DNA from 3 places in the Vibrio sp. QJM3NY_21 genome. Region 2 is predicted to be linked to each of the others. Evidence: predicted binding sites of a transcription regulator. Region 2 holds the regulator's gene; each other region holds the start of a gene.
The links. The regulator PurR, encoded in region 2, represses purine synthesis genes. The targets are predictions, from matches to a motif close to TNANGNAAACGTTTNCNTNA.
Positions count from the first base shown of each region.

Region 1: pyrD (quinone-dependent dihydroorotate dehydrogenase) is a predicted target of PurR. The motif match lies at 1,308-1,327, and genes of this name have one in related genera.
Region 3: AC3CID_RS19940 (formate--tetrahydrofolate ligase) is a predicted target of PurR. The motif match lies at 1,285-1,304, and genes of this name have one in related genera.

Region 1 is NZ_CM173513.1:1,855,384-1,857,660, forward strand. Features, by position in the region: gene pyrD (quinone-dependent dihydroorotate dehydrogenase) at 170-1,180, opposite strand; gene AC3CID_RS08505 (NAD-glutamate dehydrogenase) at 1,534-2,277, opposite strand, start outside.
Region 2 is NZ_CM173513.1:2,328,456-2,330,732, forward strand. Features, by position in the region: gene torD (molecular chaperone TorD) at 1-55, shown strand, start outside; gene purR (HTH-type transcriptional repressor PurR) at 372-1,376, shown strand; cyclic di-GMP riboswitch class I at 1,547-1,632, shown strand; gene AC3CID_RS10255 (TfoX/Sxy family DNA transformation protein) at 1,760-2,277, shown strand, end outside.
Region 3 is NZ_CM173514.1:952,387-954,663, reverse strand. Features, by position in the region: gene AC3CID_RS19940 (formate--tetrahydrofolate ligase) at 1-1,254, opposite strand, end outside; gene AC3CID_RS19935 (inosine/guanosine kinase) at 1,548-2,277, opposite strand, start outside.

The DNA of each region.
Region 1 (2,277 bases), 470 kb from region 2:
ACGCAAAATTACCTTCAATTACAGTAATTTTACTGTGCGATAGGCAAAAAAAAAGAGGAAATGAATTCCTCTTTCTTATTGCTTTTCTCTACAACTCAGTGAGTTACAGTGTCTCTTTTATTAAGACGATGCCGGATTGTAGTCTTTGGACTAAGATCGTTTTTACGAACTATAGATTTTTGACGATGTCGCCTACAAGGCCTGGACCTTTGTAGATGAAACCAGAGTAAACTTGTACAAGCTTCGCGCCCGCCATCATTTTCTCTTTTGCAGCAACGTAAGAGTCAACACCGCCTACCCCGATGATCGGTAATTGGTCACCCAGCTCTTCGTGAAGTTTACGAACAACTTCAGTACTGCGAGATTGAACCGGACGTCCACTAAGGCCACCCGCTTCATCGCAATGCTTCATGCCTTCAACAATGCTGCGATCTAATGTTGTGTTTGTTGCGATCACACCGTCGATCTTATTTTTGATCAATGATTCGCAAATCTGACTGATTTCGTCATCACTTAGATCCGGCGCGATCTTAAGAGCAAGCGGGACATATTTGCCATGCTTCGCTTCTAATTCAGATTGCTTGGTTTTTAGTTCAGACAACAGATCATCAAGTGCTTCGCCATATTGTAGCGAACGAAGTCCTGGAGTATTTGGTGAAGAGATATTTACCGCAATGTAACCCGCGTATTGGTAAACCTTCTCCATACAGATAATGTAATCTTCTGCGCCCTTTTCAATTGGCGTGTCTTTGTTCTTACCAATATTGATGCCTAAGATGCCGTCATAGTTCGACTTCTTAACATTCTCAATTAGGTTATCTACGCCTAGGTTGTTAAAACCCATACGATTGATAATACCTTCGGCTTCAACAAGACGGAACAAACGTGGTTTGTCATTACCTGCTTGTGGACGAGGAGTCACAGTCCCTACTTCTACAAAGCCAAAACCCATTGCGCCAAATGCATCAATACATTCGCCGTTTTTGTCTAGGCCGGCAGCAAGGCCAACTGGGTTTTTAAAAGTAAGACCCATGCACTCTACAGGTCGGTGAGGTAATTGTTGGCGATACAAAAGATCAATAGGTGTGCCAGTGAAGCGTTTGAAATTTTGAATTGCAAGATCATGAGCCTTTTCGGCATCAAGTTGGAAAAAGCCAGTTCTGGCTAGACGGTAAAGCATTGTGCCTCCGATAGAAAAAAGCGCCGTGTAAACGGGGCGATATTATTTACTTATTTACCCAACTATTCAATCTATTACTGTCTGTAAGGGTAAGATAATCGAGTTTGCTAACGAAAGAGGTTTATTATTAAGCAAACGTTACCGTATCCTCCAACGGATGGTCCATTTGACTATCATTTATGTAACGAGCATCAGCCAGCTCGACCAATTAGAAGCTAACTTGACCGAGTATAAGTGACTCAACGAAATAATTGGACACGTCATTGACTATTCAGCCAAATAACACTGTTCTGCCAAACAAAAAAGGCAGACCTAATGGCCTGCCCTTGTTTCTTTTAGTTTTTATCTAATCGCTAGTCTGTCGACATGCAATTTAGATTCAGTAGCATCAATTCACGTAGTGCTACTGAGAACTTAGCAAACTCATGAACCGAACCTACTTTGAATTCGTTCAAGATGCTTTCCCAACGATGCAGAGAAACCGAGTTGCTTTCCATCCAATCATCAAGCGCTTTAATCACATCAATATCTGAAGCACAACCGCAGTTAAGTACTTGGCCAGTTAACTGACGTTGCTGCCAATCCAGATCTTCTCTGAATGCGGCACGTGCCAATGCTTGCCAGTTGTTGTCTACTGCTTGGCCATTGATTTGCTTCAAGAACCAGTGCAAAGACAAGCGGTCACCAAGGTTGAAGTAAAGCTTGGACGCTTGTTGTACTGTTTTACCTGTTTCACGAGCCACTGTGGATATATCCAGTGCCGAGTACAAGCTAGACAAACGTGCAACTGAATTAGCCAACTCAGCGTTTACGCCTTGGTCAATCCATAGCTGTGCCATTGCGTTATGCTCTTCTACTTCAGAAGCCACTAGGTTTTCATCCAGTTTCTCTGTGATAGTTAGAACATCACCTTGGTAAAGTTCAATCAGTGCTTTCACTGACTGTTTACCGGTACGGTTTCTTAGCAACCAACGAGCCAAGCGACGAAGTGTACGGCGAACATGGTAAATCAATTCATATTGAGCTTCAGAACTTGAAACATTATCCAGTTCACGGATGCTCTTCAGAACATGGCCAAGACCGTAGATTTCACGTGA
Region 2 (2,277 bases):
ATCTCTGCTACTTGCATTCTGCAAATTGGACACCCAATACCTTGCTGGTGAATAAGCTTATTGGATGACTCGTTAAATAAATTCAGAAGAATGTGACAATTCACCCGGATTTCCGGGTGAATTTTATTGCGAGTAATTTCTAGTCAGTCTAAAATTGTGACCGCAAACGATAAAATATGAAACATTCACGAAATGCTATGCTTATTATAGTTTTGAGCATTTCGGTGTTAAGACAAGCCGCTCAATAGCGGTTTTTTGTTTTTTAGCACTTTAGTACCCAAAGAGCCCTACAAATTTAAGCTCTTAGTTAGGTAGCTTAACGGCTACTTCATTCCGTACTTTGGGAAAGTAGCTTCTAATAGGATAAAACCATGGCCACTATAAAAGATGTCGCTCGCTTAGCAGGCGTATCAACAACAACCGTTTCTCACGTAATCAACAAAACTCGCTTTGTTGCAGAAGCGACGCAAGAAAAAGTAAATAAAGCCGTAGACGAACTGAACTATGCACCAAGTGCCGTTGCTCGTAGTTTGAAGTGCAATACAACCCGCACTATCGGCATGCTAGTTACTCAATCAACTAACCTATTCTTCTCTGAAGTTATCGATGGTGTTGAAAGCTACTGCTACCGTCAAGGTTACACTTTGATTCTGTGTAATACGGGCGGTATCTATGAGAAGCAACGTGACTACATTCGAATGCTTGCAGAGAAACGTGTAGATGGCATCTTAGTTATGTGTTCTGACCTAACTGAAGAGCTAAGAGGCATGTTAGACCGTCACGCTGACATTCCTAAAGTGATTATGGATTGGGGCCCTGAGAGTTCTCAAGCAGATAAGATCATCGACAACTCTGAGGAAGGTGGTTACCTAGCGACCAAATACCTCATTGAGCACGGTCACTCCAAGATTGCTTGTTTAAGTGGCCACTTAGACAAAGCGGCATGTGTTGAACGCATCGCGGGTTACAAACGCGCACTCAACGAAGCTAAGATTGCTACCGATGATAACATGATCATTGAAGGTAACTTCGAGTGTGATACTGCGGTTCTTGCTGCAGAGAAAATCATTAAGATGGTAGATCGCCCAACGGCCGTATTCTGTTTTAACGACACGATGGCACTCGGCCTAATGAGCAGATTGCAAGAGAAAGGAATTCGTATCCCTGAAGATATTTCAGTGATCGGCTATGACAACATCGAGTTGGCTGAATACTTCTCTCCGCCGTTAACAACGGTTCACCAACCCAAACGTCGTGTTGGTAAGAACGCTTTCGAAATTTTGTTAGAACGCATTAAAGATAAAGACCATGAAAAGCGTGTGTTCGAAATGCACCCTGAAATTGTTGAGCGAAGCACAGTTAAAACGTTAAATTAATTGATAAATTCAGTTTAATATAATTAAGCGCACCTTTAGGTGCGCTTTTTTTATCAACAACATGAATGAACCTGGTATCATACTGGAAAGATCATTAATTGAAGCAATATCACATTTTGAAATAACAAGTGTGAGCCTCATTCAACAAAAACTTTATTCTATTCAATCAGTCACGCACAGGGCAAATCACTTGAAAGAGTGAGACGCAAAGCTTCCGGCCTAAACCACTCGTTGGTATGGTAGCGGGGTTACCGATGGCAAAATGCAGTAACTACTAATAATTTAGTAATTTACGGCTAATTGACAATTTAATTGCAACATTTTGCTAATCTCTCGGACCTGCTTATTTGGTGGCGTAGTTCAAATACACCGAGATAAATAACATGGATAAACCGATACTAAAGGATTCAATGAAATTATTTGAATCCCTAGGAAAAATAAAATCACGCTCGATGTTTGGTGGCTTCGGTCTTTTTGCTGATGACACTATGTTTGCTCTGGTTGTAAATGACCAGCTGCACATACGAGCAGACAAATGCACAACGAAACAGTTCGAACAACAAGGGTTTCAACCGTACGTCTACAAAAAACGTGGTTTCCCTGTCGTTACTAAATATTTCGCTTTACCCGAAGGCCTGTGGCAAGACCAAGAGAAAATCTTGCAGCTTGCAACGACGTCTCTGGGTTTTGCTAAAGAAGAAAAAGCTGAGCAATCTTCAGCTAAGCCTACTCGACTCAAAGATCTGCCCAACCTTCGGCTCGCCACTGAGCGTATGTTGAAAAAAGCAGGGATCGATTCCGTAGAACGTTTATATGAATCTGGCTCTGTAAACGCATTTAACGCCATCAAAGAATCACATGCGTCTTCTGTCAGTATTGAACTACTTTGGGCGCTAGAAGG
Region 3 (2,277 bases), on a different replicon from region 2:
TTTCAAAGCATCGAGCTCTTGAGCTGAATCTTGTGGGAATCGATTGATCGCTACGACAGTAGGTACTTGGTATTGTTTAACGTTGTTGATATGCCATTTAAGGTTCTCAAAGCCTGCTGTGAGCGCGTCTTGATCGTCATTAAAGATTGAATCAGGTAATGGAGTACCCGGTCTCAAATCGTATAAACCAGAGTTGGCTTTTAATCCGCGTAATGTTGCGACAACTACGGCGCAATCGGGCTTCTTGTTCGACGCTTTCACCTTGATGTTACACGCCTTCTCAAAACCCATGTCTGAGCCGAAACCACCTTCAGTTACCACAAAGTCACTCAGCTTTAACGCTATCTTATCAGCAATAATAGATGAGTTACCGTGTGCGATGTTAGCGAAAGGCCCCGCGTGTATTAGAGTAGGAACGCCTTCAAGGGTTTGCATCAATGTTGGTTCAATAGAGTCCTTCATCGTTACTGTCATAGCGCCCGCGACGTTGAAGTCTTCTGCGGTTAATGGCGAACCTTGATTGTTGTATGCGAGTACCACACGGCCGATACGCTTGCGTAAATCTTGTAGATCATCGGCAAGAGCGAGAATAGCCATCAGCTCTGAAGCGGCTGAGATATCAAAACCGTCTTCGCGTTCAAGGCCATTAATTGTTTTGTCTGCTTCGTTTTTGCCTACTATGATCATGCGCAATGCGCGGTCATTGTGGTCGAGTACACGGCGCCACACGATTCTGCTTGGATCGATGTCTAATGATTTTAAGCCAGAGCGCGTTTCAAAGGCTTCTAATCCTTCACGCTGCTCATGATACAAGCGTGCATCAATGGCTGCAGAGGCGAGGTTATGAGCCGCTGTCACGGCATGAATGTCACCAGTGAGGTGAAGGTTTAATTGCTCCATAGGGGCGACTTGAGAGTAACCACCGCCAGCAGCACCGCCTTTGACACCAAATACTGGGCCCATTGAAGGCTGGCGAATGCAGGCCATCGCAGATTGGTTAATCTTTGCGAGGCCTTGCGCTAAACCGATAGTAGTGACGGTTTTTCCTTCGCCAAGAGGCGTTGGTGTGATAGCAGTCACCACGACCAATTTACCATCTTGTTGGTTGGCGAGGCGTTCAAGTGATGTCAGAGACACTTTAGATTTGTATTGCCCTAATGGCTGATGTTCGTTGTGTTGCAGGCCAGCTTGTTTGGCAACTTCACTGATGTTTTTAAGGGGAGTAGAGCGACAAATATCAATATCAGACAGCATATTTGATCCTTATATCAGAACCGAAAGGTGGTACGTAAACGTTTGCGTGGCGATAGTACTGCATAAATTTGCCAAGTAAAGGCAAACCACACGAATTATGTGCTGGAAGATAACAGATCTAAAGAGTCATTGCGCGAGATCAAATGTTAAACGAGCAAAATATTCGATGTGACTACCTTCAGCTGCAGTTATATTAGTACTGAATACAAAAAGGGCTGCATATAGCAGCCTTTCAGGAATGGAAAATCTAGCTGGTCATCAACTTTGATGAGTTAACAACCTGGCATGGTTGATTATCGATCCCAGTATGTTTCTTCTAAGCTATCTTCGCGTTCTGGTAGTGCACGAGAAAGGCGAGGAGAGTGCTGAGTCAATACTTCGTAGCTTACGCGGTTTGCGTACTTACAAATTTGAGACAGTGACGAGTAAGTTAAGCACGCGTGCTCGTGTTTCTCTGAATTCGGTACGTTCACGTGATGGTAACTGTTCGCTGCCATGTCATGTAGAAGTGCCGAAAGCGCGCCATCACCAGCACCGTTTGTGTTTTTAATCTCAAGTGGGCCACCTAAGTAAGGGCCGATGTGAGAGTACACTTTGACTGGGTCTTTACAGTCTTGCTTACGCATCGCACGGCTGAATTCGTATTTGTTAAATTCAGGAATGTTACCCGGTAATAACGGTAGTGTGGTTTCGCGTTTCGCTGGCTCGTCAGTGTAGCCTGCCATGTATAAGCCGACAGGACCTGCAGTGCACAGAACTAGGTCAACCCACTCAAGCGCTTTGTTCGCCGCTAGCAAAGGATCTTTTTCACCCGTTAATGCTTCACCTTCATCTTCGTTCATTGCGACGATGGTTACGTTCTCTTTCAGGTATTCTTGCCACCATTCAGCGTTACCTTCGATCACGTACTTCGTACCAAGCGTCAGTACAACTGGCACATTGTGCGCTTTCGCGTATTCAATCGCTTTTTGTACCGCTTTTGGCATCGGATCTTCAGGCTTACCGCGCATTAAGTATGAAGAC